Regions from separate parts of the Furfurilactobacillus sp. WILCCON 0119 genome, predicted to be linked through region 1. Evidence: predicted binding sites of a transcription regulator. Region 1 holds the regulator's gene; each other region holds the start of a gene.

Region 1 (8,095 bases):
AGTGGATGACACACAGGCGACGAAACTAACGACGAACTTTGAGGCCGCCCGTGAATGGAACCGTCATGTGGGGAATCTATACACGGGTTCTTTGTACCTGAGCCTGCTGTCACTATTAGCAAACGGTGAGCTCGCTGCTGGTGCCCGTTTAGGACTCTTTAGTTTCGGCTCCGGGGCAGAAGGTGAGTTTTATACTGGCCGACTGCAACCAGATTATCGCCAGGGGTTCAATAAGGCAGCGATTACGGAACTACTTAATAACCGGACGCCGGTTGATGTGGCCACATACGAAGCGCTATTTTCAGATCAATTGCCAACCAACGGCACGGATCGGGAGCTTGATATCAGTGCGGACCCAGCCCAATTTGTGTTAACAGGCATTAAGAACGAACAGCGCCAATATTTAAATCGTGGTTAATGAAAACGGTGGTCCTACGGGATTGCCGTTTTTTGGCTGAAAAAAGTCCTGTCGATCAAGGATGATCAACAGGACTAAACGGAACGGTGATTATTTAATGAAGTTCGTGACAGTTTTACCGTTTTTTGCACTATACAAAACCTTGCCTGATTGGTCCGGGCTAACCATGGCCAGGGTGTAATCGTCCTTCAAGGATTTACTGATGTTGGCGGATGAGGCCCGTAAATGGTCTGTCATGGTTGGCCATTTAGCTTCCTCAGCGTCACTTGGCGTTTTTTCTAACTCCTCCAGAGCTTTAACGGCATCCTTATTGGTTGGATGAATGGTGTATGTCTTTGTGTCAGCGTCAAGTGTAACGGTACCAAGACTACTGAAGGCATTTGCCAGTTGTGATTTAACCTGGCTCTGTGCGTTAGCGGTTGCCGCACTCTTCTGGCCGGCCGTTTCACCATCAATGGCAGCTTGGTTCGGATTGAATACCGAGGCAGCTTTGGTTAATGCTGCCTTAGTGGTCGAACTGCTGGAAGATGACTGCATGCTCCATGAACCATGGTGGTGCCAGACGGGGAGCTTAACGACGCCGTACCCAGTAATGAGGGCAAAAACGACGACTAATAGGGTGGCAAAACGCCAGGTTCCGTAAGACTGGATTGAGTTGAGCAGGTAAAAAACGGCAAGGATCAACGCGATGCCACCGAAAACGGCCAAAAAGATCATGATTATTCCTCGATTTCATTGGGTAATGTTGTCTTTTAAGTGTACCATTGTGGCCGCCACTGAAAAAGGGGCCATTAATGAATTGAGTGGTGGAAATTGTGGAAATTAGTGATAAACGTATGTGAAGCAGAAGATTGTGGACAATGTTTCGATTTAGATTCATAAATGGTGAACCGATTGCCATTATCATGAGGATTTACTAAAAAATATGAATGAGTTTTCGGAATCACGGTGACAATGTTCGCTAATCGAGTATACTGAGAATACTACTTGAGGAGGAACACACACGTGAAATCAATTTACTTAGCAAGTCCTTTTTTTGATGAAGAACAAATTGACCGGGTTAAGCGCGTTGAAGCAGCCTTAGCCGCCAACGCAACCATTGGGGATGTCTTTAGCCCCCGGAAGTCGCAGTTTCCCGAATTGACCTTTGGGAGTCCTGAATGGCAAGAAACGGCCTATAACCATGACTTAGAAAACCTTAACGGGTCCGATATTGTTGTAGCCGTGTCCGACTTCACTGAAGATTCAGTTGATAGCGGGACGGCGTTTGAAATTGGTTACGCCGTGGCTAAGGGCAAGCAGGTAGTTTTACTTCACGAAAAGGATAGCCTTGTTAACTTAATGTTGGCTAAGGGGGCAGTGACTTACGTGACAACGGCTGAAGCCATTGCAGATCTTGATTTTGATGCCTTACCAAATCAAGCCTACCCAGGCAAAGTTCAATAATCAGTAAAAAAATCCCTGAACGGCTAACTGCGTTCAGGGATTTTTGTGTGGTTAAATAATGCTAATAAACAGAGTCACGGTAGAGGCCAACAACCTTACCTAAAATGGAAACTTGGTTAAGAATGATGGGCGCCATGTGATCATTTTCTGGCTGAAGCCGGTAGTGATCGGATTCCTTGAAGAATCGTTTACAAGTGGCTTCATTTTCGTCAGTCATCGCAATGACGATGTCACCATTGTCTGCATTTTGTTGGCGGCGGACAATGACCCGGTCACCAGTCAAAATGCCCATGTTGATCATACTGTCACCACGAATGGTGAGCATGAACAAGTCGCCATCATATTCGGTTAATTCTGGGGGAATGGGGAAGTAGTCGGTTGCGTCTTGAACCGCTAAAATGGGTTCCCCAGCAGCGACGACACCCAGAACCGGAATCTCATTAGGGGTCGTTGAAATGCCGAGGGCGGTTAGACCAGCGTCCGTTAGTTCAATGGCCCGGGGTTTTGTTGGATCTTTAACCAGGAGGCCCTTTTTTTGGAGTCGGTCAATGTGACCGTGAACGGTGGATGTTGACGATAACGCAACCGCTTCACCGATTTCACGGACCGTTGGCGGGTAACCTTTTTCGTTAACCCGGTCATAAATGAACTGGAGAACAGCCATTTGCTTCGTTGCAGCACCTTTTGCCATGTTTACACCTCGTTATTAAATGTCGTCGCCATGGGTCTTGTACACCACAAACGGGTGGCCGAAAATGGTGCCCATGATGGATCGGAAACGCCGAGCGACGCTTTTTGTTATTTAAAACTTAGCATATTTTACGAACAGGGTCAAACAAATGTTCGCTACATTGCAAATCTTTTCCTCTTTTGGCAATAATCTTGTATAATAGCTGTCAAAGCTGAATTAAGGAAGTGACTGAATAATGGAACCAGAAAAATTGCGTGCTCGGATTAACGAATTAGCTCAGAAAGCAAAAGATGGCGGACTGACTGAGGACGAACAAGCCGAACAAAAAAAGCTCCGCGAGGAATTCCTTGCAAACTTCCGGAAATCATTCCGTTCACAAGTTGAGATGATGCAGGTCTTCGATAAGAATGGTAATGAAGTGACACCGGAAAAGGTTCGCCAAGTTCAACGTGATAAAGGCTTGCGTGACGATTAATTAACGTTAATGAAGATTTTTTCGGTTAAAGGGTTTTCATCCGCCGATTAGTTGTGTAGTATAATAAGATGTATTTTATTTAAACGTAAAGGAGGGGTATTTGATGTCAACAGGGTTGTGGATCTTACTTATTATCGTAGCGGCAGTGGCTGGCGTTGTCGGCGGCTTTTTCTTTGCACGCCGTTACATGCAAAACTACCTTAAGAATAATCCTCCAATTACTGAAGAGATGTTACGGACAATGATGTTGCAAATGGGGCAAAAGCCTTCTGAAAAGAAGCTTAAGCAAATGCTTGCCACCATGCAAAGTCAGGCACGTAAAGGTTAATTCATGTAATTAAAGTAACGGATAGGATTATTCCTATCCGTTTTTTTGTCGTTTCATTTGAATTGAGAGAGGTTGGTGAGTTATGGCAATTTTTAGAAAGTTGGCCTGGTATTTTAAAACGGAACGGCGGCGCTATTTACGGGGTGTTCTTGGGTTATTGATCACGGCGCTCCTTGGCGTTATTCCACCCCGGATCCTCGGGGATTTAGTTGATTTGATGGGGAAACGCCAATTGACAGGGTCCCGGTTAGCACTGGACCTTAGCCTCATGGTTGCTGTGGCGTTAGGTGCTTATGCCGCCCGCTTTTTATGGCGAACGTCGATTTGGGGCGGTGCGGCAAACCTTGAACGAACGCTGCGGGAACGGTTGTACTGGCACTTTATGCAGATGGACGCGAGCTTTTATCAGCGTTACCGGACCGGTGATTTAATGGCCCATGCAACAAACGACCTTTCTGCCATTCAGCGAGTGGCTGGTGGGGGGATCTTGCAGTTTGCAGATTCCGTCATCACAGGGGGAACAACGTTAATTGCCATGCTGGTGCTTGTTAATTGGCGGCTAACGATTCTTGCGGTGTTACCACTACCATTGATCGCAGTTGTTGCCCGGTATTTGGGAACAAAGATTCACGTGGCCTTTGGTGAATCACAGGCCGCGTTTTCTCGGCTTAACAATAAGGCCCAGGAAAGTATCGAGGGAATCAAGGTCATTAAAACACTTGGTCAGGAGCAACAAGACGAAGCAGACTTTGAAACTCAAGTGAAGCAGACGATCGCCATTAATCGGCGGACCAACAGGCTAGACGCACTTTTTGATCCATTAGTCACAATTATTATTGGACTTTCCTACGTTGCGACAATCATTTTAGGCGGTCGGTATGTGACAACTGGCGTAATCTCGCTGGGGCAACTGGTGACGTTTATCGCCTACATTAGTATGTTGATCTGGCCAATGTTTGCCATTGGTCAGTTATTTAACACGATGGAGCGGGGGAATGCGTCGTACGACCGGGTTAATACATTGCTGCATGAGCAGTCCAGCATCGTCGAAAAGACGGCGGGGTTATCTGCGCCCGCACACGGCGAATTAACGTTTAATATTGAGGCCTTTCATTATCCTGATGAAACGGGCAACCAATTGACTGACGTTCACTTCACGTTGCCCGCGGGTCAAACGCTTGGCTTAGTGGGCCGTGTGGGGGCGGGGAAGTCATCCGTTATGCGGCTATTACTCCGTCAGTTTGATGCATACACCGGTGAAATTACGATCGGTGGTCATGACATCCGCGACTATACATTGGATGCCTATGTCGGTGTTTTGGGCTATGTGCCTCAAGATAGTTTCTTGTTTTCGTCAACGATTCGCGAAAACATCGCGTTTGCTAAACCACAGGCGACCCAGGCAGAAATTGACGCAGCGGCGCACATTGCCGCGTTTGACGTGGAGATTGCAACCATGCCGAATGGTTATGATACAGAAGTTGGTGAGGGCGGTGTGTCTCTATCGGGTGGGCAAAAGCAGCGGTTAGCCATTGCACGGGCCCTGTTAGTTGACCCAGAAGTGCTAATTTTGGACGACGCGTTATCTGCGGTTGATGCGAAAACGGAAGCGCAAATTTTAGAGCGGTTACGAGCTGCCCGAAACGGAAAAACGACGATTATCGCAACCCACCGTTTGAGCGCGGTCGTGAACGCTGACCAGATTCTTGTGTTAGCCGATGGACACGTTGCCGAGCGTGGCGATCACGCAACGTTAGTGAAAGCGCACGGTTGGTACGAACGCATGTATGAACAACAACAGTTAGCGGATGCGATTGGAGGTGGCAATGCTTAATGGCAGAAAATAAACAATCAGCGTGGCATAAAAGCATGACCATGAAAGAGCAACGAACGGTGATCAAACGGTTATTGCCATATGCAGCACCATATAAGTGGTCCTTCATTTGGGCAATCGTCTTTGCGTTTATGGTTAGCCTTGTGAACGTGGCATTACCAAAATTGATGCAGACTTACATGAATCATTATTTACGGGTGAACAACGCCGGTCTCCGGGTGGTCTTGTTCTTTGCAGGCTTTTATTTCTTAGGCACGTTAATCAAAGCATTATTTCAATTTTCACAAGAATTTTTGTACGCAATGGGCGGCGAGTACATGCTGGAAAATGTGCGGGTGAAGCTTTTCCGAAAGCTACATTCACTGGGCATGAGTTACTTCGATCGGGTGCCAGCGGGTTCGATTTTATCGCGCCTCACAAATGACACGATGTCCTTTCAAACCTTTTGGTCCTTATTTTCGGCAGCAATTATTGCGCTGTTTTCTGTGGTGACGTCACTATACGCGATGTTTACCACAAATGTGACCGTGGCGTTTGCCGTGCTGGCCTTTCTTCCGGTGCTGTTGTTTGTGATTTGGTACTATCAGCACTTCAGTAGCCGGGTTTACCGGGCCATGCGTGAGCGTTTGAGTGAGCTCAACGCAACACTGGCGGAGTCAATCAGTGGAATTAGCGTCATTCAGGATTTTCGTCAGGAACGCCGGATGAACGCTGCGTTTGACGAAACTAACGAAGCTTATTACGGGACGCGTAAAGCGATGATTCGGATTAACTCATTACTGTTGAGTCCCGTCATTCAGTTGCTGTTCGCATTGAGTGAAGTGGCCGTTTTGTGGTTGTTTGGAATCAATGCGATGGATCACTTCGTTTTGGCGGGGACGATTTATGCGTTTGTGCTGTATTTGGATAATTTATATAATCCGATGTCCACGATGATGGACTCACTGTCTGATTTTCAGGATGGAATCGTTGCGGGTTCCCGGATTTTGACCGTGATGGATGATCAAACACTTGCACCACAGCAACATCCGGTGGCTGGCGCGAAGATCACCCGCGGTGAAATTGAATTCCGGCACGTGAACTTTAGTTATGACGGCGTTCATGATGTGCTGCACGATGTGTCATTTACGGTTAAACCAGGGCAAACGGTGGCCTTAGTTGGTCATACCGGCTCGGGGAAATCATCGACCATCAATGTCTTAATGCGTTTCTATGAATTTGGTTCAGGACAGATTTTGATCGATGGCCGCGACATTCGGGAGTACGACATGGCGGAATTGCGGCGGCAGTTTGGGTTAGTGTTGCAGGATTCATTCATGTTTTACGGCGACATTGCCTCAAACATTCGGATGTTTGATGACAAAATCAGTGATGACCAGGTGGTCGCAGCGGCGCGTTTCGTTTCGGCGGATCAGTTTATCGACCGGCTTCCCGGGAAGTATCATGCAAAGGTGATCGAACACGGGACCAGTTATTCCGGTGGTCAACGTCAATTGATCTCATTTGCCCGGACGGTGGCACATGATCCAAAGGTCCTGATTTTGGATGAGGCAACAGCGGACATTGATACGGAGACAGAGGCGTTGATTCAGGACGGTTTGAAGAAACTACAGGCCGGCCGGACAACCATTGCCATTGCACACCGGTTGTCGACCATTCGGGAGGCAGACCAGATTTTAGTATTGGATGCAGGCCGAATCGTTGAACGCGGGACGCATGCTGAACTCTTGGCGCAGGGTGGCCGGTATTACGATATGTATCAGTTACAAACGGCGAGCGATGCGGAGCACCGTGATGCGTTGCTAGACCAGGAAACGGAATCAATTGATGTTAACCGTGACTAAAAAGTCGCCACTCAGCTAATTTGCTGAATGGCGACTTTTTGTGATTGACAATTATTGCAATCGGTCTAAGCGTAATGGTCGATGATTGCTTTTAACGTTTGGGCCGCCCCTTTTTTACCAGTGCCCTTTTAGTAATAGGCGGTGAACCGTGGGTCGGTAACATACATGGCTGCCAGGCCCTTGTGTGCTTCGGGAGAGTACTGACCATCTGGCCAGGTCATCGTCAAAAAAGCCTTGTGCAGGTCGAAAATGGCCTTTGCGGCAGGCTGGTCAAAATCATGTGTCCCAACTAATGGTTGAAGTGCTGTAAGAATTTCCTGAGTTAACTGTTGTAAATGAGTTGATTCTTCTTCAGAGAGGGCATTGAATTTTTGATTGCTCCGGTTAATTACGTCGGTTCCGTATTGTTTGCGAATCTCTTTGCCGTATTGGTCTTCGTTATCACTGATTGCCTTTGTTTTAAACGCTGCGAATTTTTCTGTATCGGTCATGATTGACACGCCTTTCATGGTTGCGAGTGTTTGGTTTAGCGAGGTAAGTAGATTAGTTAACCGAGCCTGTTCAGCAATAATTTTTATGCGTTGCTCATTTAAAGCCTGATATTGGTCTGCTTCGGATGATTGTAAAATGATTTTGATTTTGCTTAACGGCAAGTCAAATAATCTTAAAAACATGATTTTTTGTAGTTGGTTAACTGCGTTTTCGTCATAATAACGATAATTATTTTCCGGATGTCGTTGTGCCGTTAGCAGACCCTTTGTTTCGTAAAAACGCAAGGTTCTTGTTGAAATACCGGCTAAGTTTGCTAGTTCCGTTACTGAATAGGTCATCGATAGTATCTCCTCACTTACAAGATAAATAATAAACGTTGACGTAGCGTTAAGGTCAAGTGGTTAGAAAAAAAGCTGCTACTGATTATGCTTGTTTGCACGATCAGTAACAGCGGGGGTGAAAGTCATTAAATTTTACCGATGCGAATGATCATCAGTTGCTTTATCTTGCAATTGTTCAAGATTGTCAGCGTCTTTTGCCGCGGTTTCTTTTTCCGTTGCCTGTTTA
Region 2 (8,095 bases), 560 kb from region 1:
CAGCATCTCCTTACTTTTTGTTAGGGCAAAGTAAGCGTAACGCTTTCGTTGAAATTTTGCCAACAAGTTTATTCGGAAATTTACACCACCCGCAAACAATGAATATCACTGATGTTTATTTCAAATAATAGTGATTAAAACCTGAATTAAGTACGTCATAACAAGTTTTCAAATTAGATTGCACATTATTTAATTTCTGATATAATTAACGAGGTTTAAGATCTATCACATAAACAATCTACTTAATTACCACCTTTAAAAACAACTAGTAGATCCACAATATGGAGGGACTTCACATGAAAACAACACGTCTTATTGCCTTAACCGCTTTGGCTAGCCTTGCTTTAGCTGCTGCGCCAACGGTTGCTCACGCTGACCGGTCTGCTTCAAACCAGTACGGCCCTGGGGATGCAACGAACAACATTAGCGCAACCACAAAGGTCGGCCAAGGATTCATTTCTAGTGGAACATCATACAACGGTAACGCTTCTGGTGCCGCTGAAGGTAAGTCCACTGCTCAATTTATGGTTGATGCTGGTCAATTAACCTTGGATAAAGTTCCTGACATGAACTTCCAAAACGGATCAGTTGCGAACATCGTAAGTGCTGACCAAACATTGGCACTGAAAGACAACACTGTAGGTAGCGGTGACAGTAAAAACAGTACTGCCTTCGATGGGAACAACAGCGGAACCTTATCCGTTACCGACTACACTGGTTCTAACAATGGTTGGACGGTCTTAGCCGCACTTGGTCAGTTCACTAGCAATAGTGGTGCTAGCAAGATCAACAACGCAACGTTGAACTTAAGTGCAAGCAACCAAAAGTCCTTAGTTAGCGGCACCGCTGCGGCAAAGAACATTAGCTTGAACTCTGCGGCAACTGCTGACGCAGCGACGTGGCCAACTGCCTCTGTCCTTTGGAGCACTGATAAGAACACTGGTGAAGGGACCAACACGGAAGACTTCGTTTCTGCTGCCAACACGTTGACAATCAAGCAACAAAACGACATTCAACCAACAACGTACCAAGCAAACTTATTCTGGACGTTGCAAAATGCTCCAACTGCTACACCAGCGAACTAATACGAAAGAGCCGAATAACCAACTGGTTAATCGGCTCTTTTCATCAGGAGATCAACTATGCAGACTATTAAACGGGTGTTTACCACCCTCCTTTTTGTTTCACTCTTTTTAATCGTCCCCCAAACGGTTTTCGCTGAAACGAGTCCAACCACTGGTGCCGGCTTTACCATCACACCAGAATTTCCCAAAAATCAGCTCCCAGACGAGACCGGTTTCTTTGACCTAAAGGTTACCCCCGACCAGACCCAGGAACTGACAGTGGTGGTCGCTAATAAAACAAACCAGGCCCGCTCGTTAAAGGTTCAACCGACAAACGCAACAACTGGGGACAACGGGGTCGTTGTGTATACGCCAAACAAAAAGCGCGACTCATCCGCAAAGTACACGTTTACACAGCTAACGTCGAAGGCAGTAACCGTCAAGTTAGCCGCTAATGAGGCCAAACCAATTACGTTTACCACCCAGATTCCCAAAAAAGGCTTCCAGGGTCAAATCCTCGGCGGTATCTTTGTTTCTGACCCCGCAACCCACAAGGCAACAGGGCAAACTAAGGGCTTTAAGATCAATAACCGCTACTCAATGGTTCTTGGGGTGCGGTTACAAGAAAACCCCAATAAAAAGGTTACCCCCGACCTGGCCTTGAACCAAGTTCGTGCAGGTGAAGTTGCCGGTGATGGTGCCGTGCTAGCAAACCTACAAAACAAGGCCCCCGTTCTCTTTGGGAAAATGTCCATCACGGGCCGGGTTTATCCTCGCAACAGTTCGAACCAGTTATACAAGACCACCAAGCATGACTACGCAATGGCACCAAATAGTAATTTCAACTACGCCATCTCCACAGGTCATCATCGGTTAAAGGCCGGCAAGTACACGTTGAAACTAACGGCCACATCAGCTAAACGAAGCTGGAAATTCACCAAAAACTTTACCATTTCACAAAAGGAAGCCGATAAGTACAATAAGCAACTGACCAATGTTAAACATAATTGGACTTGGTTATACGTTCTGCTTGCGATTCTCGGCGCCCTCTTACTTGCTGGTATTAGCTTTTGGTTAGGTCGCAGAAATAAAAACGATCACTCAGCAAACTAGTAAGGAGGAGGATTGCCCCGTGAAATATAAACGCCATTTACCATGGTTAATCGGCTTATTAACCACGATGTTTATTTTTCTATCAGTTAGTATTCCCGTTAACGCCGCTGATTACCCAAACACCAACCCACCCAGTGCGGCACCCGTTTCCGGATTCTTTTCTCAGTGGACCGGTGGGTTTCAACAACAGCCTGTGGATACAAATTCCGTGGCAGACACTGCATATACGCTAAAGCTGAGTACAGTTCGGGCAACGTTTTTTCTCACTGCCGATCAGGGGGATCCCACCGTTACCTGGAATTGGTCAGAAAACAACTCTGCTTGGAAGCCCGTGACCAATGGTTCCGGTTCGTCTGGCACTGCCACCGTTTCAGCTAATAATCCCGATAGTAACCATCAAAATTCGTCGTTAACAAACACGTTTAAAAACGATGGTAAATCACACACGATTTACTACCAAGCTCAGTTACATTATTCCGGTGGCTGGTTCGGTGTTGGTGCCAATACCTACTATTCGAACGTTGTTAAAGTTCAAATTTCACCTGAGATCGTTCACGCTACTGACCTTTCGTTAAGCGTTGATAACCCGAACCTGCCTAACGGGCATTCAGAAGTCGTCCACCCGACGTTGACCCCCGCCCAGGCAACGGATAAAATCACGTGGTCAATTGCTAACCCAGATGGTTCAGCCACCAACGTAGCAACCATTTCAGATACTGGGTTAGTCACGGCTAGCAGTGAGACCTCAAAATATGGCCCAGTCGTGGTTACCGCACAGGTAAGTGGCCTCACCCGGACGTTAAAAATGTTTATCGGGGGGTTACAAGACACCAAGGCGTTAGAAAACGGGAAAACCAATCCGTCATTTGAAGTCAACGGTTATACCAAAGGCACGACAGTCAGCGCTTGGCACCATAAGCTGGCTAACGGTACCGATGAAGTCATTAAGGATGGGCAAACCTTAGCTGATGGAACCAAGGTTAGTGTCTCAACCGACGCCGCCACCGGCATTAGCAACGGTGTTTTGACCCTCGATAAAACGTCAATTAAGGAAGATAAAAGTACGTACTACGCAGAATTAATGGTGCCTGTTCCTGGAACCTCTGCTCAAAAAGATCAAACGAACACAGCCACCCTTAGTGTCACTCCCAACTCACTCACATTAGATGGCGTCCCTGACTTTAGCTTTGGGTCAACAAATCGCTCCGTCCCAATTAACGATATTGTTCAGGGGACAACGTTGACCACAACAACCCCATTCACCGGTCCCAAGACAACGTATGACGGGAACGGTAAGGGCGCCCTCCAAGTTACTGATCCGCGTGGAAGCGGTGCTGGGTGGACGCTCTACGCTAGCATGACTCCATTTAACAATGCAACTGATAAAAGTGCGTTGGGGGCTAACGGGGGCATCACCCTCAATCTCCTTTCATCAAACGGTGCAATCAATAACGTGGCCGTTCGTAACGATGGTTCACAAACGTTGGTTCTTCAACAACAAGCGACGAGTACCGCAACGTCGTCTTTAGATTTATCACCGTCAACACTAAAAATTGCCCCAACACCGTTAGTTTCACCCGGTTTGTACCAGTCCACGATTACATGGACACTCGCAAACGTTCCAAACGCAAGTTAGGGCTGACCATAAAAAAGAGGCATCCAACTGGAGGCCTCTTTTTTATGTGTTCGATCAGCAATTGCTGTACTCCATTTAGCGTTGTATGTTGCCGGCACTTCTCAACTGCCCTCACTCATTCAATACCTTAACCGCCCTAATTTGTTCCATGTGCACATTGGTTTCCCCAACAATAATCACATCTTCACGCCCTTGCCCCATAATTCTGCCTTCAATGACAGCTGGCAACCCATTTTCCACACTCATTTCGTTCAGAAAAATGGCGACTGCCTTTTGCTTCAAAATTGCCTGACCCACGGCCGTAAAAATTGCTTCTTGGCCCATTGGGTCAACGGTCACACGGGCATCACGTTCATTCTCAGCCAACGTTTGCTTATTAAGGGCGCTTGTATGGTCCGACAAGTAATACCCCTGCCATTTAAGCATGCCACGATCCTGATAATCATGATGGAAAAACATCTTGACCAACTCTGGATCATACTCACCGGGCTTCATCGGGATGCCGCCTCCGTTCAATTAAGCGTTGGCTTTCGGGCCACCGCTGCTGCTGAAAATTCAAAAAAACAAGCGTTAACTTTGTCCGTAACCGTAACTTAGCAATGAGCGCTTCTAAATAGGCTAACTGGTAATCGGTCACTGAATGCAATGGCACTGATCTTTCCCGGTGGCCCTGTTTAAGCGAATTGAAAAAGAAATTATATTGTTTGTCGTACGGATCATCGGCAACGAGAATCCAGTAACGGGTGTGCGGCTGCCGCAAAAAGAGTGGCTCAATTCGCTCATAAATGAGCCGACTTTCATCAATCATAGGCGTTTCCTCCGTTATGGCCACCAACCAGCGCTGCACGGTCAAGGGCCGTCCCGCCAGTTTCGGTACTCCGTGCGTACACCAGGGCCTTGAAACCAAACCGATGCCGCAGATCGTCAATCGTTGCTTCCACCTGGTGCTTTTTTTCCTGTGCTTCAGGATCAACAAATAAATTTAGTTGCCGGTAAGTCGCAGCCGATAAATTTGCGCCCGCCACCGCAATGTTTCGAACCGCTTCACCGTGCCAGTGTTTACGAAACAGGTAGGTCAGACCACGGACGATTTCTTCATGATCATTGGTTGCGTCTAACCGTAATTGTTGATGAAACCCACCGCGGCCGGTCCTCTCCTTCACGCCATACGAAAACCCAATACTGAGTGAAACACTGGCCGTTAGCTTTTCATGGCCACGTAATCGTGAGGCAAGCTGCTCCCCGATTTCTTTGATGACCAGTTCAATTTCGTGCTGATCATCATAATCCCTTGGTAACACTTGCGAATTACTGAAGCCTGCTGATTTCACATCAACCCGCTCCCGCAATTCTGCCCGGTCAATCCCCCATGATAGTGCAAACAGTTGGGCACCGATCATCCCCATTTCCTGCTTTAACATGTACGGATTGGCATGTGCTAACTCGTTCATGTTGGTAATTCCTAACCGTCGAAGATGCTCAGCTGTGCGCCGACCAATACTCCAAACAGAAGTCATTTCTTTAATGCACCAAATCGTTTGTGGGACCGTTGCATAACTAATTTGACCAATAAAGTTCTCCGCATGCTTTGCATAAATGTCTAGGGCAATCTTCGCCTGGGCCGGGTTCTCACCGATCCCAACCGTGACGTAAAGCCCAAAACGTTCATAAACCGTATGCTGAATCACTTGCGCAACTGCGACGGGTGACGCCCCAAACTGCCGCCACGACTTTGTTAGGTCTAAGATCGATTCATCAATTGAGTACGGCCACAAGTCTTCATCAGCCACAAACTGACGAAAGACGTTATTAATTTCAAGGTTACGTTTGATGTATAAATTCATTCGCGGCGGCACCACCTTTATGCTGGCATCATCCGGCAAATCACGTTGACGGGAGACATTGGCCCGCAGATTAAACCGCCGTTTTGCTTCAGGTGACGTGGCCAAGATGAGACCACCGTTAGTGTTCTCCTGCTCGCTCATCACCACAAGGCAAACATCTAGCGGATCCCAGCCACGCATACTGGCCTCAACGCTGGCATAAAAAGACTTATTGTCAACGGCGAAAAAGACACCGCGTGGTTCCACATCATAGTCATAGTCTGCCATTTGCTCACGCTCCCTGTTTTGATTTCAATTTACATTATACAAACGTACGTTCGCTTTAACAACAAAATTTCCTCGTCATGTTCATAAATATCATTTCCAGTCATTTTATTAATGACGGCGTATACTGAACTGAATTATTAAACTCATAGGGAAGTGTTCACATGCAATCACTTAAAAAACAGCCCATTTACGAGTCCCTCTTGATTGGTGTTTTGCTAGCCGGCGTTGGCGGCTACCTTGATGCCTACACATACATTTTTCACGGTGAAGTCTTTGCCAGCTTACAATCTGGGAACGTCATTTTGCTTGGATTAAACCTGGCAGACGGGCACTTTGCCAAGACCATCGCCTACCTCATCCCAATTCTGTGCTTTATCCTTGGTGCTGGGTTGGCTAACCTCATTGAGCAACGGTTCAACCGACCGGGCCACCTCATTTGGCAGGAAATTAGTATCATCGCAGAGCTCGTCGGTATTTTTGCCATTGATCTCTTGTTACCGATTCTTCCCAGTCGTGGAATCACCAGCGGGTTATCACTATTTGCCGCGTTCCAAGTTCATACATTTCGTGTTCTAAATAACCACCCTTACAACACAACCATGACAACTGGTAACCTTCGCACAGTTGGTGCCGCGTTGTTTAACCTTCTTCTTGGTCATGGTGCTAAGGCAACGAATCACGTTTTGCTTCGTGACAGTTTTTGGGTGGCTGCGAGTTTTGGAATCGGCGCCTTTGTTTCAACTTGGTTAACACGCTTGATCGGCCCACAATCACTGCTTGGTGTTGTCGTCACGTTACTAATCGTCTTACTCCTAATGATATGGGATCAACATCACGGTAACTAACCCAACTTAATTACAAGAACCCCCTAGAGCTGGCTTTTGTCCAACTCTGGGGGGTCTTCATCGTAACAGGGATTTTCTTTTTACTTTACCTCTTTTTGTTAGCGCCTATGCCTGTGCTGAAAAGGCCGCATAATAATCAGCAAGGACAGCCAGAATCTGGGTCCCTATTTGGGCATAATCTGCGTTTGGTAAGTTGGCCTGTGAGACCCGCAAAATGCCGGCTGAAGACCCAAAACCAACGCCATCCATCAACACGACACCACGTTTTTCAGCAAGCTGTTTCAAGAAATCGACCTCTTCAAAATTCGTCATTAGGTAGTCACGAAATTGTTTGCCATAACGTTTCTCGGCCAACCGGTAAATATCAACCAGCTCATAATAATGGGTGTTATCAGGTGAATCATTGTCTGGAATCCCCAACGCCTGATTGAGATCATGTTCACGGGTCACAACCAGTTGTGTTGCTTCATCAATGTACGAATCGGGGCTTCCTGCAAGTAAGTGCGTTAATGAAAATAAGACCATCAGGATTTGCTGAGGCGTTGATAATCCCGCCGTATCGTATAACCCCACCGACCGGCTGTCCGCCACTAGCCGTTCAATAAACGACAGTGTGTCCGGTTGTGTCACCACGCGACCGTAACGCTTTCTTAATCGTTGCGTTTGCTCGACAGGTAACTGTGAAATCAGTGCATCAAAGACATTTTCGTGAGCAACTGCGATCACCCCTAACCGCCAGCCAGTGGCACCAAACAGTTTGGAATATGAGTAAACGAGCACTGTGTTATGGGGCACAACGCTGTAGACAGACTTAAAATTGGGAACAAACGTCCCGTACACATCGTCTGTAATAATCATCAGTTGAGGCCGGGCCGCCACCACGTCTTGTAAGGCAGCTAATGCCGCCTCGTTAAGCGCCATTGCCCCTGGATTGGATGGATTAACAAGGATCAATAGCTTAACCTGATCATCCTTAAGCTTGTCCACTTCACTTGGCTGAATCTCCCAGTTTTGGGCCTCTGTCGACCGTAAATCAACCTCAACCAGCTGATAATCATCTAACGTCGGGATTTCTAAGTACGGTGTGAAAATCGGTGTGTTAATGGCGATTTTATCACCAGGTGCAATCAGTCCATTTTCACGTAACGTATGAAAAATGTCGACAATCGCTGCCGTCCCACCTTCAGTTGGAAACAGGTTCGTCGCCGTCACCGTTTCGTCAAAGCCCATTGTTGCCGCTAAGTACTGGGTAATAATTGGTTCCGTATACCGTAGCACACGTGGCGGAACAGGATAGTTGTTTCCAATGACCCCATCGACCCACTC
Region 3 (8,095 bases), 160 kb from region 1:
GATTGTGATAACAAAAATCACACATAATCAGGAGGCGATTACTCATGACCTTTACACCAAAAAAGATCTTGGTCCCGTTGGACGGGTCTAAAAATAGTGAACGGGCTTTGGCAACGGCTGTTGATATTGCAAAAGCATCTGGGGGAACACTCGACATTGTTCGCGTAGTTGATCCGAATATTTACGCTGCGTATGGCGGCACATCGCTCAATGTTACGCAGTTCGACGAAGAGCTGGCGGCATCCAGTCGTGACTATCTAAAGGGAATTGGTGAACAGTTAACTGCAAGTGGCTTTACGTCGTTTGAGACACATGCATTGCGCGGTAACGTTAAATCTGTCCTAGCGCGTGACTACCCAACGGAAAATCATCATGATTTAATTGTTGTGGGTGCAACCGGAATGAACGCTGTGGGCCAGGTATTAGTCGGTTCGGTAACGGCATTTATTGTTCGTCATGCTGGGATTAACGTGCTGGTGGTAAAGGAATGACCTTTTAGGAATTGAACGATAATAATTTAATTAATGGTTAAAAGCTAATAGGCATCACGCCTATTAGTTTTTTTGTCATTATAAATAGTTTAAGTGATGGATACGAAAGATAAGAAATGATTAACCTTCGTCAACGCGGTGATTTCGATGGGCGATTATTGATAATATTTACTTGTTAACGTTTATTAATATTTTTTGGGGTGAGATAACTTATGGGGATTAAATTTAAAACAAGTAAAGTTTGGCTTGCTGCGGGTGCAACACTTTTGGGCTTATTAGCGACAAACGGGCGGGTGCACGCGGACACGCTGGCTTCAATAAGCACTGATGAGACGCCATCTGTTGAAACGGCTGCACCAAAACAGGCAACTGACGTGAGTCAAAAGGAAGTTAGCCTGACGCCAGCCGCTGCAACAACGGATTCGACGCTAAAAGCACCAGTTACAACGGGGAGTGCAGCGTCGCAGGCTTCAATGACTGCTAGTAACCAGGAGGCCTCGCACGCGGCTCAGTCATCTGCTGCCTTGTCACAAGTGACGTCAGCTGATGCACCAACGGCGTCGCAAAGTGTTTCAACGGCGTCATCACAGGCTGCTTCAGCAAGCAGTTCGACGGCCTCACAGGTGACGTCACAGGCTTCCTCAGCAACTAATTCTGCGGCAACATCACAAGCAATGGGGGCCACAGACTCTCCGATTACGCAGCCTTCAGTTGTTAACGGTTGGCAGATCACTAAGGATAATACGTACTATTTGGTTAACGGGAAAGAGACCGTTGGTGAACTAAAAGTTGATGGCTATTGGTACTTATTTGATAAGACCACTGGGATCATGCAACGCGGCTTTCAAAGTATGGTTCCATATAACGGGACTAAGACCGTTTATTATGATAATCAGGGTAGAATGATCTACGGTGAAGCAAAAATAAACGAAAATTGGTACTTGTTTGATTCCGTAACGGGTGCCATGCAACACGATTTTCAGAATTTAACGAACTATGGCCACAACAAAACCGTCTACTATAATGCCAATGGCCAAATGGTCTACGACGAAGCAAAAATCAATAATAATTGGTACCTGTTTAGTCGTGATGATGGTGCCATGCAGCGTGATTTCCAAAACTTAGCAAACTATGGTCACAACAAAACCGCTTACTATAATGCCAATGGGCAAATGGTCTACGGTGAAGCAAAAATCAATAATAACTGGTACTTGTTTAGTCGCGATGACGGTGCCATGCAGCGTGATTTCCAAAACTTAGCAAACTATGGTCACAACAAAACCGTCTACTATAATGCTAATGGGCAAATGGTCTACGGTGAAGCAAAAATCAATAATAATTGGTACCTATTTAGCCGTGATGATGGTGCCATGCAATACGGTTTCCAAAACATGACGCCTTATAATAATAACAAGACTGTTTATTATGATGGTCAAGGGCACATGCTTTACGGCGAACAACGTATTCACGGCGATTTATTCCGCTTTGATAACACGACTGGTGCACTATATTTTGTTCCATTCTACTATGCGCAAAATGATCCTCGATGGGGGTACTACGCATTTGGCGGCCACACCGTTGCACAAACCGCGTGTGTATTAACGAGTATTGCAATGGTTGTTAGTGGGTACGGTTATGATGTTGAACCATTACAGGTTGCACAGTATGGTTATGCAAACACCCGTTATAACCACGGAATTGTCGGAACGGATCAAGCCGGGCTTATTCAAACTGCACATAACTATGGTTTAAACGTTGATCCATTGTATTCTGCTGCTAGCATTAAAGATGCAATTGAGCACGGTCACGCTGTTATAATGGCAGTTCGTGCACCGTTCATTCCAGCAAGCTGGGGCAGTGGTACGACACACGAAGTTGTTCTATCCCAGTACTCTAATGGCAATGTTTATGTTCAGGACCCACTGCACGTTACAACTGGATGGCATTCACTGGATTACATCTGGAACTGCCGTTCAAATGATGCAGACGATATCAACGCAACAGGGACACCTGCCGAAGCCTTACACAAGGACTAATCGGGTCATAAATGCTGACAAATAAAAATACCGCTGCCCAAAATCAACTGGGCAGCGGTATTTTTATCGTTCTAAGGATTTATAATCACCATGATGACGAACTGATAATTAATCAACGGTAATAAGTGTCTTAATAGCTTCACGGTTTGTCATTGCTTGATAGGCGGCGTTAATATCATCTAATTTAAACGTTTCGGTGAACACCTTACCAGGATGAATGTCGCCATCCAAAACGGCCTTCAGCAAGACCTGCTTGTCATAGGTCGTTATGGAAGCAGGACCACCGGCGATGATCGTGTTGTTGTAGAATGATGCGGTCATGTCCATTTGGGGTTCGTGAGGGAGACCAACCCGACCAACGATGGCACCGGGACGAGCAATGTTCATAGCAGTTTCGTTGGATAGTTCCGTCCCAACACATTCCAAAACAGCATCGGCGCCAGCACCGTTCGTTAATTCGCGAACTTGGGCTTCGGCTTCAGCACCACGCGTGGCAATGATATCGGTTGCCCCAAATTCAGTCGCTAGGCGTTGGCGATCTTCGTGCCGACTCATGATAATGATTCGCTTTGCACCGCGCATTTTTGCGGCAATGACACCACAAAGGCCAACGGCACCATCACCAACAACCACAACGGTATCACCAGTCGTGACATTGGCCACACGAGCCGCATGGTAACCTGTTGCCATAACGTCGGCTAAACTTAACAGTGACTTCAGCATCTCTTCACTGTAATCGCTTGGCTGGCCAGGCACCTTAACGAGGGCCCATTCACCATGTTGGAACCGAATGTATTGTGCCTGAACACCGGCACTAAAGTTGTTTTGGTGTTCTTGACAGTCCCCATCAAAACCGGCGAGACATGCAGCACAATGGCCGCAACCGTGGGTGAATGGTGCAATAACAAAGTCACCAGGAACCACAGTGGTGATGTCAGAACCAACTTCTTCCACAATTCCGATGGCTTCATGGCCGCTGTTTTGTGAATGTTCGGCCTTATCTTCTAAACCACGGTAGGCCCAGAGGTCGGAACCACAGACACACGTCCGAACAACCTTAATGATCACATCGTCGGCAGCTTCGATTGTTGGTTTAGCAATGTCTTCAACGGCGACTACGTTTGGTTTGATAAAAACTGTGCTTTTCATAAATGAACTTCCTTTGTTTGTAGTGGGTTATGTGATTGCAGTTAGCAATAAACATCGTTGCAAACCTTGTGCTAATTGTATCAAAAAAATTAATGAACGTTAATCAATGTGTCATGCGTATTTTAAGCACACGACAATCATTGGGACAGGGGTCCTACATTTTTTCTAAGCCCTCACGTTGCTCTTCATCAATGATGTGTGTGTAAAGACCGGTGGCACTTGTTGAGTTTTGCCCCAACTGGGTCGCCACAAGTTGTTCATTTTTAGTCGCTAGATAAAGCTTAGATGCTAGCGTATGCCGTAACTTGTGCGGGGTAATGCGGACTTTAAACGCACTAGAGTATTTAGCCACCATTTTTTCCACGGAACTTGCTTGAAGCCGAGATGCATGGCCACGGTACCGACTTAAAAAGAGGGCGTGATCGGTGGGGGTTGCCTGGTAGGTGGCAGTGCGAATGTCAACATAGGCTTGAATATACGGTAATGTCCATGGTGCAATGGGGACGGTATCGCGTTGACCACCCTTGCGAACGACGCCAATGGTTCCGGTCTTGAGGTTAAGGTGGCGTAAGTCCGCGTTAGCAGCTTCTGAAACGCGTAAGCCGCTGCCAAGCAAAAGCGCATTAACGGCAAGATCCCGTTGCTTGTCCCGTTGAAAGTAACGATTTTGGGTTGGTGTTAACTGCTTTTCATACTTGTCATTAATAAAATCAAGGTAGTCATGATCTGTGTGACCTAGCATGAGCTTTGTCTTCAGGTTTGCCGCCCGGGTGGCATACGTTTCGTTTGTTCGAACTAACGCGATTTTGTGCATCACGTTGCGATTAAAGTACGCTTCACCGTGTTCATCCTCGGTGTCTTCGGTTAAGTATTTAAAAAGCGACGCGAGGGCGTTTAGCGAGCGATTAATGGTCGGGTGGGCGCGGTTGCCAGTGACACCGGTTAGTTTTGCCTGATTGAGTAGCGCTGATTTATATAAATCAACAGTTTCTTTCTTGAGTGACGCAAGAACCTGAATGTCAATGGTTGCCGGTGTTTTAGCAGGCGTTAAACCTTCACTGATCAACCAGTTGAAGAAGCGCCGAAACTCTGTCAAATATTGATATAACGTTGCCGGCGATAGTGGAATCGTCGATTTTGCCTGGTAATATTCTTGGACAAACCAGGGGGCAGTTGACAGTTCATCATCAATTAAATTTAAGTAGTGTTGTCTCTCCATAATCAGCCTCCAAACAAACGTTCTCTTACTGTTAAACCTAGTTTACTGGTCATCCTTGCCATTGGCAAGAAGGATGTGGTCGCGGCCTCATAACGATTTAATGAAGCAATAATGTCGTTAACAAAAATTGCTCGATAATTGATTTTTTTGATTTTAATGCTTGCCTTAAAGTTACTAGAAGGGTTTACACTAACGTTTATAAACGAATGATGGAGGCGCTCATAATGACAAAAATCTTAATTATTGGGGCAACAGGAACGGTGGGAAGCACGACGCGGCGGTATTTTTTGGAACATACTGACGATCAGTTAACGTTAATGGTACGAAACCCACGTGGCTTAGGCCACCTTGACGAAACACGTGAACGTGCCATTGCCGGGAGCGTGTTGGATGAGACCGCACTCCAACGCGCATTAGCGGGGCAGGACGTTGTTTTTGCGGCGCTTAGTGGCAATCTGAAAGAAATGGCAACGGCCTTAGTCGCTGGAATGGACCGCGCTGGCGTAAACCGACTACTGTTCATCACGTCAATGGGAATTTATAATGAAATCCCGGCCTCAGTGGGTGTCGGTGGGAATCTTGAAAGTAATCCTGTGTTGCAGCCATATCGTGACGCCGCTGATGTCATCTCCGCTTCTGACCTGAACTACACAACAATTCGCCCCGGGTGGTTTGAACATTCTAATGATGTGAACTATCAGGTGACGCATAAAGGGGAACCGTTCGGGGACCATGATGTTTCAGTTGCCAGCATTGCCGACCTTGTTGTTAAATTGGCGCATGACGATCAATACGGTGCTCGGGACAGTTTAGGCATTAACCAAAAGTAGGTTATAAACAACAAAATAATTAATGAAGCATCGAGTTGGTAACTAAACTTAGTTTTGAAATAGTGGTGGTCATTATGGAAAAACGTCGTGCAATTGATGCATACCGTCAGTTTAATGTGGCGATGAGCTACTGCGATACGAATGCATTAAGAAAAATATTGGCACCAACATTTACGTTGACACATATGACTGGACTGGTTCAATCGGGTAATCAATGGTTAGCCCAAATTGCGGACGGGCAGATGCACTATTATTCTTCACAAGAGGAATGCGTTAGCGCAGTTTCAGTGGCTGATGGGTGGCAAATTAACGGAGATAACATTGTTAATGCACAAATCGGCGGTGGGTCCCGTCAAGATTGGCGATTGCACACGGTGATGCAAGTGGCTGAAAAAGCGGGCCAGTGTCAAATAATGAGCGCAGTTGTCACGCCATATTGAGTTAAAAACGAATAACCACCAAGTATTAGTACTTGGTGGTTATTATTTGTTGTCGTTTCACCAGCATGAAAGTTTTATAATCATAGATGATAAAAATACCGATAGACAGTGAGATGGTTAAATTGAAATCGAAGTTTGGATTATTAAGTGTTATTTTATTGGGAATTAATTCAATTATTGGATCCGGGATTTTTCTCCTTCCGGGTCAAGCAGAAGCGATGCTCGGACCTGCCAGCATTTTAGTGTTTGTTTTTGACATGTTGCTTATCGTGTCAATTGCCCTTTGTTACGCTGAAGATGCGACATATTTCGATGAAAATGGTGGTCCGTATCTTTACGCTAAGGCCGCGTTTGGCGATTTTGTTGGGTATGAAGTTGGTTTCAGTGTCTGGGCCATTAGCATTATTGCATGGGCGACCATGTCAACCGCGTTTACAACGGCGTTAGGCGCTATCTTCCCGGTTCTACAACAGCCCCTTTGGAAAGACGTGACGATCTTTGTTCTGTTAGGAACGTTGACGTTGATCAACATTTCTGGCGTAACGCTAACCAAGATGGTCAATGACATTGTGACCGTCGCAAAGCTGATTCCACTCATTTTATTCGTTGTTGTCGGGGTGTTCTTTATTAACGGCGCACACTTTACGCCGTTTGTCGTCACAACGACGAATTTCAACAACGCGTTTGGCTCGGCAGCAATTCTAATTTTCTATGCGTTTACTGGATTTGAGGCGATTGCGATTGCCGCACAAGAATTTCGAAATCCGCAACGAACAATCCCGGTTGCCATCATGGTTGTTCTGGGAGTTGTCGCCTTACTGTACATTGCGATTCAGGTCGTTTCAATCGGTGTGCTAGGCGGTCATCTTGCTGGTAACACGGCGCCAATTCAAACCGGGCTCGCTAAGATGTTGGGACCGGTGGGCACGACGATTGTTGCCGTTGGAACCATCGTCTCAATTTTGGGAATTGCCACGGCTCAATCGTTTTACTTGCCCCGAATCGGTGCCTCAATGGCCGATAATGGTGTCATGCCTAAAATTGTTGGTCGGCGTAACCGGCAGGGCGTGCCCGCTGTTGCAATGATCATTTCCTTCCTAATTGCTTTTCCGTTAGCAATTTCTGGGACGTTCCAAACGTTGGCGGCCATTTCAGTTGTCTCACGGTTTGCTCAATACATTCCGACCATTTTGGCTGTGCTTGTGTTCCGTCACCGTAAGCTCCATGCAAACGAAACGGCTTTCCGATTACCGTTCGGGCCAATTTTGCCCGTCACGGCCGTGCTTGTGAGTTTGTGGTTGTTATCAAAGGCAAGTGACTTCCAGTTAATGATGGGTCTTGGATGCCTTGTGATTGCCGTTCCGTTTTACTTTTTGAACCGTTACCTGAATCAGCGCGATTAAATAAAATTATTGATAAAGAGAGGGTGAATCGACGTGAATATCAAAGAGGCAAGTGAACAAACAGGTGTACCGGCAACGGCCATTCGTTATTATGAAAGCGAGTCACTCATTCCACCGATTGATCGGACACCAGCCGGGAATCGTGATATTGATGAGCGTATTTTACGGCGCATTAAGTTTGTCACGCAGATGCGGGCAGCAGGGATGACGATTGAAAACCTGCGGAAATATATTAATCTGTTTGATTCAGCTGCGGAGACCTCTGAGGAAGAGCGGGCATTGCTAACGGCGCAACTAGTTGAGATGGAACAAAAACGTGACGATCTGCAAACGGCGATCGATCACCTGCATGATAAGCTTGACCATTTTGATGAACACATGCAGGAAACACGGTTGGAACTGCACGCTATGGATCGTGAGCATAAAATGAAGCAGTAACGTGAATTTCTAATAAGCGTATGGTGTTTTTTAAACCGACTAAAAAGCGCTTTCAAAATTGTTGACTTTTGGCTAAATAGTTCTATTCT
Region 4 (8,095 bases), 130 kb from region 1:
TGTTGTCGATCAAGCGACAGCAACCGAATACATGTGGCAAGCAGATAAGACCATTTGGGGACGGCACGCACCCGTCTTATTCCCAATTGTTGGGCGGCTCCATGATGATACGTACAAAGTAGCAGGAACAGCCTATTCAATGACCCAACACGGGTTTGCCCGGGATCGTGATTTTACGGTTACCGCCCAAACAGCAACGAGTGTGACGTTTACGTTAATGGACGATGCGACCAGTCGTGAACAGTATCCGTTTGCCTTCAAACTAGACATCTTGTTTAGTCTGTTAGACCGCCACCTTAGCGTCGAATACCGGGTTGCTAACCCCGGGCAGGAACCGCTGTATTTCTCCATTGGGGGGCATCCGGGCTTTAACGTTCCGTTGGGTCAAAAGACTGGCGAATTTGAGGATTATACGATTGCTGCAAGTCCAGCGCAAACATATCCGTCGGTCCAGTTGGTGGGGCCGTTTAGTGACCAAAATCATCCAACAACCCTCGATTTTACGCACCCAGTGACGCTCGATCACGCATTGTTTGAACATGACGCTAAGATCCTAAAGCTCGATCAACGTGAAACAACGCTGACGTTGACGTCCGATGTGAATGAACACGGGGTTGCCATGACACTTGCTAACGCCGATTACGTCGGCATCTGGTCACCGTTTCCACAAAAAGCGCCGTTTGTTTGCATTGAACCATGGTGGGGGATCGCGGATGCCATTGATGCCACTGGCGATTTAGCCACAAAGGCGGGAATCCATCACCTTGCGTCACAAGCCACCTTTAATGCAGATTACGCATTAGAGTTCTTTTAACTAAACATTTGGAGCAAAAATAACGCCTACCGACACATGTCGATGGGCGTTATTCTGGTGCAAATTAAGGCATCAAAAAAACTCGTCCGGGCAATCCAGACGAGTTCCATCAATCATGATTGATTAGCCGCTGAGGACGACTCATCAGTAGCCTTATCTGTGGGTACTTGGTTTTCAGACGCCGCAGATGGTGCAGCGTTTTTATCAGAATCAGCGGGTGCGTCTTTCTCGTGCACCTTAATGGGATGGGTGAGGCGGTAGCGCCGGTATAAGCCAAACGGCACCATCCGCTCCGTCCCAGTTTTAATGCGGTCCAAATTACTTCGGTGACGGTAAATAATAAACAACGTGAGCACAAAGGCGACAGTGGTTAAAATCCCGTCTTGATATAACAGGGATATGAATGTAATGATTGTTAATGCGGCCATCGAAGCAACGGAAACCATGCTGGTGATGTAAACCAGTGATGCAAAGATGACACAGGCGATGAGGAAAAAGGGGAAATTATAACCAGCAAGAATCCCGGCACTGGTTGCCACGGCCTTACCACCTTTGAACCCGTCAAAAATGGAGAACGTGTTCCCAAGAATGGCCGCTAAGCCGATGAGTAACCCATTGATGACAATTCCATGGACGACTGGTGCCCCAAAGATCACTGGTTGCAGCGTGGACAGTGCGCCTTTACAGATATCAATGACCATCACCGTCGTTCCAGCCGTTTTACCAAGGACCCGGTAGGTATTGGTGGTGCCGATATTTCCAGAACCTTCCTCACGAATGTCCTTATGAAAGAATAGTTTACCGATCCAAACGCCGGTCGGAATGGCCCCCAGTAAATAGGCAACCACGAGCATGATGAGTAGTTTAAGCATGAGCAACTTCCTTACGTTAGCGTAGTTAATGCCCTTCATTTTATCATGAAGCCACTCCGCTGCCAAATCCACCGCAAATCATGGTTGAATTGCTCATGATGCGAACAGATTGGGGGGAATGCGGTCTTTTTTGTTGTAGAACGTTTGTTCGTATTATGCTAAAATGAATCACGCTAATGCGGTTAATGATTGGCGCATTAATGGCGAAATAATGATGGTTAACAAAATTAAGTGTGCCCCAACGCGGTTTGTGTGTTATTTTAATTTAGATAGTCTAATTGAGAGAGGATGTTGACATGGCTTCATCAGCCGAGGATTACAACGCATCAAGCATTCAAATTTTACACGGTCTCGAAGCCGTTCGGAAGCGTCCGGGGATGTACATCGGATCAACCGACGGCCGGGGCCTTCATCACTTGGTTTATGAAATCGTGGATAACGCGGTTGACGAGGCTTTAGCAGGATTTGGTCAAGAGATCAACGTGACCATTCATGCAGACAACTCGATCACGGTTCGCGATCATGGCCGGGGGATGCCAGTGGGAATGCACGAATCTGGTATCCCAACGCCCGAAGTTATTTTCACCGTGCTCCATGCCGGTGGTAAATTTAACGAGGGGAGCTACAAGACCTCTGGTGGTCTTCACGGGGTTGGTTCTTCCGTTGTTAACGCATTATCTGAATGGTTAACGGTGACCATCGTGAAAGACGGTCAAAAATACCAGGAAGACTTTAAAAACGGTGGCCAACCAGTGGGAACCCTTGTGAAGTTAGGCAAGACCAAAGAGGCTAACGGAACAACGGTTTCCTTCAAACCAGACCCAAGCGTCTTTACAACCACCGTTTATAACTTTAATACGTTAGAAGAACGGCTCCGTGAATCAGCATTTTTGCTGACAAACGTCAAGATAACGTTAACAGACGAACGGGCTGATCAAGAGCGGACGGAGACGTTCCTCTTCCCTGATGGCATCAAGGAATTTGTCGCTTACTTAAACGAAGACAAGGACACCCTGGGTGACGTCATGTACTTTGACGGAAACAAAGAGGGTGTCGAAGTTGAAGTGGCCGCTCAGTATAACGATGGGTACTCGGAAACGACCCTTTCGTTTGTTAATAACGTGCGGACACCTGGTGGTGGGACCCATGAAGCTGGGTTACGCTCAGCCTGGACCAAGGCGTTCAATGAGTACGCGCGCAAGGTTGGTCTGTTAAAGGACAAGGATAAAAACCTTGAGGGTTCCGACGTTCGGGAAGGGCTGTCCGTGGTTATCTCTATGCGGATTCCAGAAGCAATTTTGGAATTTGAAGGTCAGACGAAGGACAAGCTCGGAACTAACGAAGCGCGGACAATCGTCGATAACGTAATTAACGAGCAACTGGGCTTTTACCTGATGGAGAACGGGGAGTTTGCCCAAATGCTCATCAGAAAGTCCTTGCAAGCACGCCAAGCGCGCGAAGCTGCTAGAAAGGCCCGGGACGAAAGCCGTAACGGGAAGAAGAAGGGTCGTCAAGAACGACTCCTCTCTGGAAAGCTAACACCCGCACAGTCGAAGAACTCATCACGCAATGAATTATTCTTAGTCGAGGGTGATTCTGCCGGTGGTTCAGCCAAACAAGGGCGTGATCGGAAGTTCCAAGCCATTCTGCCACTACGGGGGAAGGTCTTGAATACCGAAAAGGCTAAGTTACAAGACATCGTCAAAAATGAAGAAATCAACACCATGATTTACACGATTGGTGCCGGTGTTGGGGCTGACTTTAACATCAAGGACGCCAACTACGACAAAATCATCATCATGACGGATGCCGATGATGATGGTGCCCACATCCAGATCCTCTTGTTAACGTTCTTTTACAAGTACATGCGGCCAATGATCGACGCTGGCCGGGTGTACATTGCCTTACCACCGCTGTATAAGCTTCAGCGTGGAGTTGGGAAAAAGACGCAGATTGAATACGCCTGGACGGACGCCGAGCTTGGAACCAAGGAAAAGAAGATTGGCCGTGGCTACTCACTCCAACGGTTTAAAGGGCTCGGGGAAATGAACGCGGACCAACTATGGGAAACGACCATGGACCCACACACAAGAACATTGATCCGGGTGCGGATCGATGACGCGGCCTTAGCTGAACGGCGGGTGACGACCTTAATGGGCGATAAAGTTGAACCACGACGTAAGTGGATTGAAGAAAACGTCGCCTTTAACTTAGAAGAGGACGGTTCGATCTTAGACAATGCGGCTGTTAATTCCGCCCATAATGTGGATGAAGATACCGAAGCGACTGACAGTGTGTCATTGACCGCTGAATCAACCGATTCAACCAGCACTGGTCCAACGATCACCGTTTGGGACCAACCGACCGACTAGTCCAAAAGTGTCAGTAGGACGCAATCAGAGTTAATCTTAGCGAGAGAGGAGTCGCGTTTGTGGCTGAAAATGAACAACACATTCAGGAACTGACCTTGGAAGATGTGATGGGTGAACGCTTTGGGCGTTACTCGAAATCCATCATTCAAGATCGGGCACTTCCTGATATTCGGGATGGGCTAAAACCCGTTCAACGCCGGATCTTGTATGCAATGAACAAGGATGGCAACACGTATGATAAGGCATTCCGGAAGTCAGCAAAGTCTGTCGGAAATGTTATGGGTAACTATCACCCCCATGGTGATTCATCAATTTATGAAGCCATGGTGCGGATGAGTCAAGACTGGAAACTCCGTGCACCCCTCATTGAGATGCACGGGAATAACGGGTCGATCGACGCCGATCCGCCGGCTGCCATGCGGTATACGGAAGCCCGGTTGAGTAAAATTTCTGGAACGATGTTGCAAGACATCGACAAAGAAACGGTTGATTTTGTTCCGAACTTTGATGACACAGAAAATGAACCCACTGTTCTACCAGCCCGGTTCCCTAACTTATTGGTTAACGGGGCGAGCGGGATTTCAGCAGGGTATGCAACCGAAATTCCCCCGCACAATTTAACGGAAGTCATTGATGCCCTGATTTACTTGCTGGCTCATCCTAAAGCAACGACTGATGATCTAATGGGCTTTGTTAAGGGCCCTGATTTCCCAACTGGGGGGATCATTCAGGGGGTCGCCGGCATCAAAAAGGCGTACGAAACCGGCGCTGGTAAGATTGTTCTCCGCTCTAAGACTGCCATTAAGGCCCTTAAGGGTGGTAAACAAGAAATTGAAATCACCGAGATTCCGTATGAAGTCAACAAGGCCCTGTTGGTCAAGAAGATGGACGAAATTCGGATCATGAAAAAGGTCGAGGGAATCGTCGAAGTTCGCGATGAATCCGACCGGAACGGCTTAACCATTGCGGTTGAACTAAAGTCTGGGGCGGATGCGCAGGGGATCTTAAACTACCTGTTAAAAAACACGGATCTTCAAATCACCTACAATTTCAACATGGTGGCCATTCACAACATGCGGCCGGAACGGATCGGGCTAAAGACCGCCCTCCAGGCGTACATTGATTTCCAACGTGAAATCATTACAAAACGGACGCACTTTGACCTTGAACGTGCCCAAAAGCGGCAACACATCGTTGAAGGGTTGATCAAAGCATTATCCATTCTGGATCAAGTCATTGCGACCATTCGGGGGAGTAAAAACCGGAAGGACGCAAAACAAAACCTGATCGACCAGTATGCCTTCACCGATCCTCAAGCTGAAGCCATTGTTACGTTACAGTTATACCGGTTGACGAACACCGATGTGACCGAACTGCAACAAGAGCATGATCATCTGACGGAAGAAATTGCGCGGTTGACCGACATTTTGGACAACGATGCAACCTTGCGGAAAGTCATGCGATTTCAGATGCAGGACGTTAAAAAGACCTTTGGTTCTGATCGGCTTACGCAGATTGAGGCACAGATTGAGGAATTAAAGGTTGCCCGGACGGTCACCGTGGCTGACGAAGACGTCGTTTTGATGGTCTCTCACGATGGGTACATCAAACGTAGTTCACCACGGTCATACCAAGCATCCGTTACGGATGATAATGGGCTAAAGGACGAGGATTACCCAATCTTGCTTGAAAAGGTATCCACGTTGGACCACTTGTTCATCTTTACGAACAAGGGGAACTTAATCTACCGCCCCGTTCACGAAGTCGCGGATGCCCGGTGGAAGGATACTGGGGAACACATTTCGCAATCCATTGGCTTAGCGGATGACGAAGAGCTAATGGCCGCCTTTACGTTTAAGAGCCTAAAGGAAAGCGGGCGGTTTGTTATCGCAACGCGGCACGGCTTGATCAAACAAACGGCCTTTATGGACCTGTTACCAGGCCGGACGTATAAAAAACGGGCCAGCATGTTTGAAAAGCTGAAGCAGGCGGATGATCAGGTCGTTAACGTGGCTTACGTTGACGGCGATGACCCACTGACCGTTATGTTAATGTCTCAACACGGCTACGGTTTGCGCTTTGATCTAGCTGAGGTGCCGACTACAGGTGCCCGGACAAGCGGGGCTAAATCCATGGACTTACGTGACGGTGATCAGGTCGTCAACTGTCAATTGGTGAGTGAAACTGATGATGTTATGATTGTGACCCAACGCGGTGCCCTAAAGAAAATGGCCGTTAGTGAAGTGACCGTTACCAGCCGGGCCCGTCGTGGGGTGATGTGCCTTCGTGAGTTGAAGACAGCACCGCATGAAATTATTGATTTCATTGCGTTGGCAAAACGAACCCTTTCACCCGTCGAAATCGTGACGGCTCGCGGCGTTCGCCACGATGTTTTACCGGCTGAGCACGAGCGGAACGCACGTTACTCAAATGGATCGTTTGTGATCGATGTGGATACGGAAGGGTTACCACTCTCCATTCGGCGTCGTGAAGCAGAATTAGTCTTGAATTAATGTTTTGCTTGGGTAAACCATTAGGCAGATAAATTGAGCAGGACGATTTAAAGCGCTTCAAAACCAAGTGTGCTACAGTATTAACATTACTGTGAGCACACTTTTTTTAATTAAAAACCCTTGGTCATCCGTGTGTTAAGGGCCATAAAGTTTCACATTTGGAAAATTAGGGGCTAGTTATTAAAAAATAATTGCGATCGGGAGCTAATACTTGCACGAGTAGACCACTTTTGCGTACAATTATCGTATCGAAAAGTTTTACTTTATACTTGTTTTGGCCAATAAAACAATTAATAAATCCTTTGAAAGGTGGTTTCACAATGAAAAATAAGCAAGAAACGATTTTTTCATCAAAGACGCTAACCTACTTTTTACAATTAGCCGAAACGATGAACTATACGCAAGCTGCCCAAATCCTTGGGATCACACAGCCGGCTTTAACACAACAAATTAAAAAACTGGAACGGACAGTTGGTGCACCATTATTTTACTCCGTTGGGAAAAAGCTCCGGCTATCCGAAGCTGGGAACACCATGCTCGGCGCCACTCATGAAATTTATGACGTGTTGAACCGTGCAACCGATGAAATTCAGCAAACAACCTCTGCTGACTCTGGTGAAATCAACATCGGTCTGTTAGCTTCCATTGAATACTCAGTCTTTGAAGACTTTGCCATTCAATACTACGAAGCCAACCCAGACATCACGATCAACTTCCATATGTTGACCAGAAAAGAAATCTGGGACCGTTTGGAAAATAACCGGATCGATTTGGCAATCATGTACCTTCCAGATGACAGCATCAAAAACTGGAAGCCATACCGGTCAAAGAAGATCATCACGGAAGATCTTTTATTCATTCACCACGAACAAAAACTGGCTGAACGGAAAAAGATTCGGTTAAAGGACACGTTAAACAACGTCTGGGTAACGTACCCACGCGAGTACTACTTAGACCAAGTATTGCGTGAAAACTACAAGAATGCCATGGTTGACTTGCCAAATGCTGTGGCGCGCTTCACAACGCCTGACCAAATTTACCAATTCAGTGCTGAAACAGGGGCCTACACTGCCTTACCAAACAGCTACATCTTGGCTAAGGGATTAGAATCAGACATGTACGCTGCTCAGTTTGAACCTGGAATTAAATTTGACTTAGCGTTCGTTTTCCGTAAAGATAAAGATGAGATTCCGCGTGTCGGGAAATTACTTGATACATTCGAAACCTATTTGAATGAACAAGACTACATTTCTCGCTTAACGCAGATTCACAATAGAAAATACGGTGAACACACTGAAGGAGCAGAGAACTAATGAGCAAACAGTTAATTTTCGGGCACCAAAGTCCTGATACAGACGCCATCGTTGCAGCGAAGGCTTATTCATACCTGCAAAACCACCTTGGCTTCGATACAGAAGCAGTTGCTTTAGGGACACCAAACGAAGAAACTCAGTTTGTCTTGAACTACTTTGACGAACCAACACCACGGATCGTGACAAGCGTTGCGAATGAAGTTGACAGTGT

What was found. The regulator LexA, encoded in region 1, represses DNA repair genes until DNA is damaged. The targets are predictions, from matches to a motif close to CNAACANNTGTTNG.
Region 2: a site for LexA is predicted at 5,964-5,977, ahead of ACRYI5_RS00320 (Y-family DNA polymerase). Genes of this name have one in related genera too.
Region 3: a site for LexA is predicted at 4,906-4,919, ahead of xerS (tyrosine recombinase XerS). Genes of this name have one in related genera too.
Region 4: a site for LexA is predicted at 1,824-1,837, ahead of parE (DNA topoisomerase IV subunit B). Genes of this name have one in related genera too.

What each region holds. Positions count from the first base shown of each region.
Region 1 covers NZ_JBPCCV010000001.1:610,356-618,450, reverse strand. Annotated here, with positions in the region: gene ACRYI5_RS03165 (hydroxymethylglutaryl-CoA synthase) at 1-418, shown strand, start outside; gene ACRYI5_RS03160 (hypothetical protein) at 509-1,135, opposite strand; gene ACRYI5_RS03155 (nucleoside 2-deoxyribosyltransferase) at 1,424-1,864, shown strand; gene lexA (transcriptional repressor LexA) at 1,926-2,555, opposite strand; gene ACRYI5_RS03145 (DUF896 domain-containing protein) at 2,791-3,030, shown strand; gene ACRYI5_RS03140 (YneF family protein) at 3,134-3,358, shown strand; gene ACRYI5_RS03135 (ABC transporter ATP-binding protein) at 3,441-5,192, shown strand; gene ACRYI5_RS03130 (ABC transporter ATP-binding protein) at 5,192-7,036, shown strand; partial or broken gene ACRYI5_RS03125 (MerR family transcriptional regulator) at 7,168-7,866, opposite strand; gene ACRYI5_RS03120 (lysophospholipid acyltransferase family protein) at 8,002-8,095, opposite strand, start outside.
Region 2 covers NZ_JBPCCV010000001.1:45,727-53,821, reverse strand. Annotated here, with positions in the region: gene ACRYI5_RS00345 (WxL domain-containing protein) at 297-1,085, shown strand; gene ACRYI5_RS00340 (DUF916 and DUF3324 domain-containing protein) at 1,143-2,177, shown strand; gene ACRYI5_RS00335 (WxL domain-containing protein) at 2,197-3,813, shown strand; gene ACRYI5_RS00330 (hypothetical protein) at 3,925-4,308, opposite strand; gene ACRYI5_RS00325 (acetyl-CoA carboxylase) at 4,295-4,621, opposite strand; gene ACRYI5_RS00320 (Y-family DNA polymerase) at 4,614-5,924, opposite strand; gene ACRYI5_RS00315 (YoaK family protein) at 6,086-6,769, shown strand; gene ACRYI5_RS00310 (bifunctional aspartate transaminase/aspartate 4-decarboxylase) at 6,875-8,095, opposite strand, start outside.
Region 3 covers NZ_JBPCCV010000001.1:446,657-454,751, forward strand. Annotated here, with positions in the region: gene ACRYI5_RS02395 (universal stress protein) at 45-491, shown strand; gene ACRYI5_RS02400 (C39 family peptidase) at 704-2,527, shown strand; gene ACRYI5_RS02405 (zinc-binding dehydrogenase) at 2,636-3,676, opposite strand; gene xerS (tyrosine recombinase XerS) at 3,831-4,895, opposite strand; gene ACRYI5_RS02415 (NAD(P)H-binding protein) at 5,120-5,725, shown strand; gene ACRYI5_RS02420 (nuclear transport factor 2 family protein) at 5,800-6,165, shown strand; gene ACRYI5_RS02425 (APC family permease) at 6,279-7,568, shown strand; gene ACRYI5_RS02430 (MerR family transcriptional regulator) at 7,602-8,006, shown strand.
Region 4 covers NZ_JBPCCV010000001.1:477,002-485,096, reverse strand. Annotated here, with positions in the region: gene ACRYI5_RS02555 (aldose 1-epimerase family protein) at 1-814, shown strand, start outside; partial or broken gene plsY (glycerol-3-phosphate 1-O-acyltransferase PlsY) at 1,084-1,686, opposite strand; gene parE (DNA topoisomerase IV subunit B) at 1,983-4,058, shown strand; gene parC (DNA topoisomerase IV subunit A) at 4,118-6,571, shown strand; gene ACRYI5_RS02535 (LysR family transcriptional regulator) at 6,892-7,884, shown strand; gene ACRYI5_RS02530 (manganese-dependent inorganic pyrophosphatase) at 7,884-8,095, shown strand, end outside.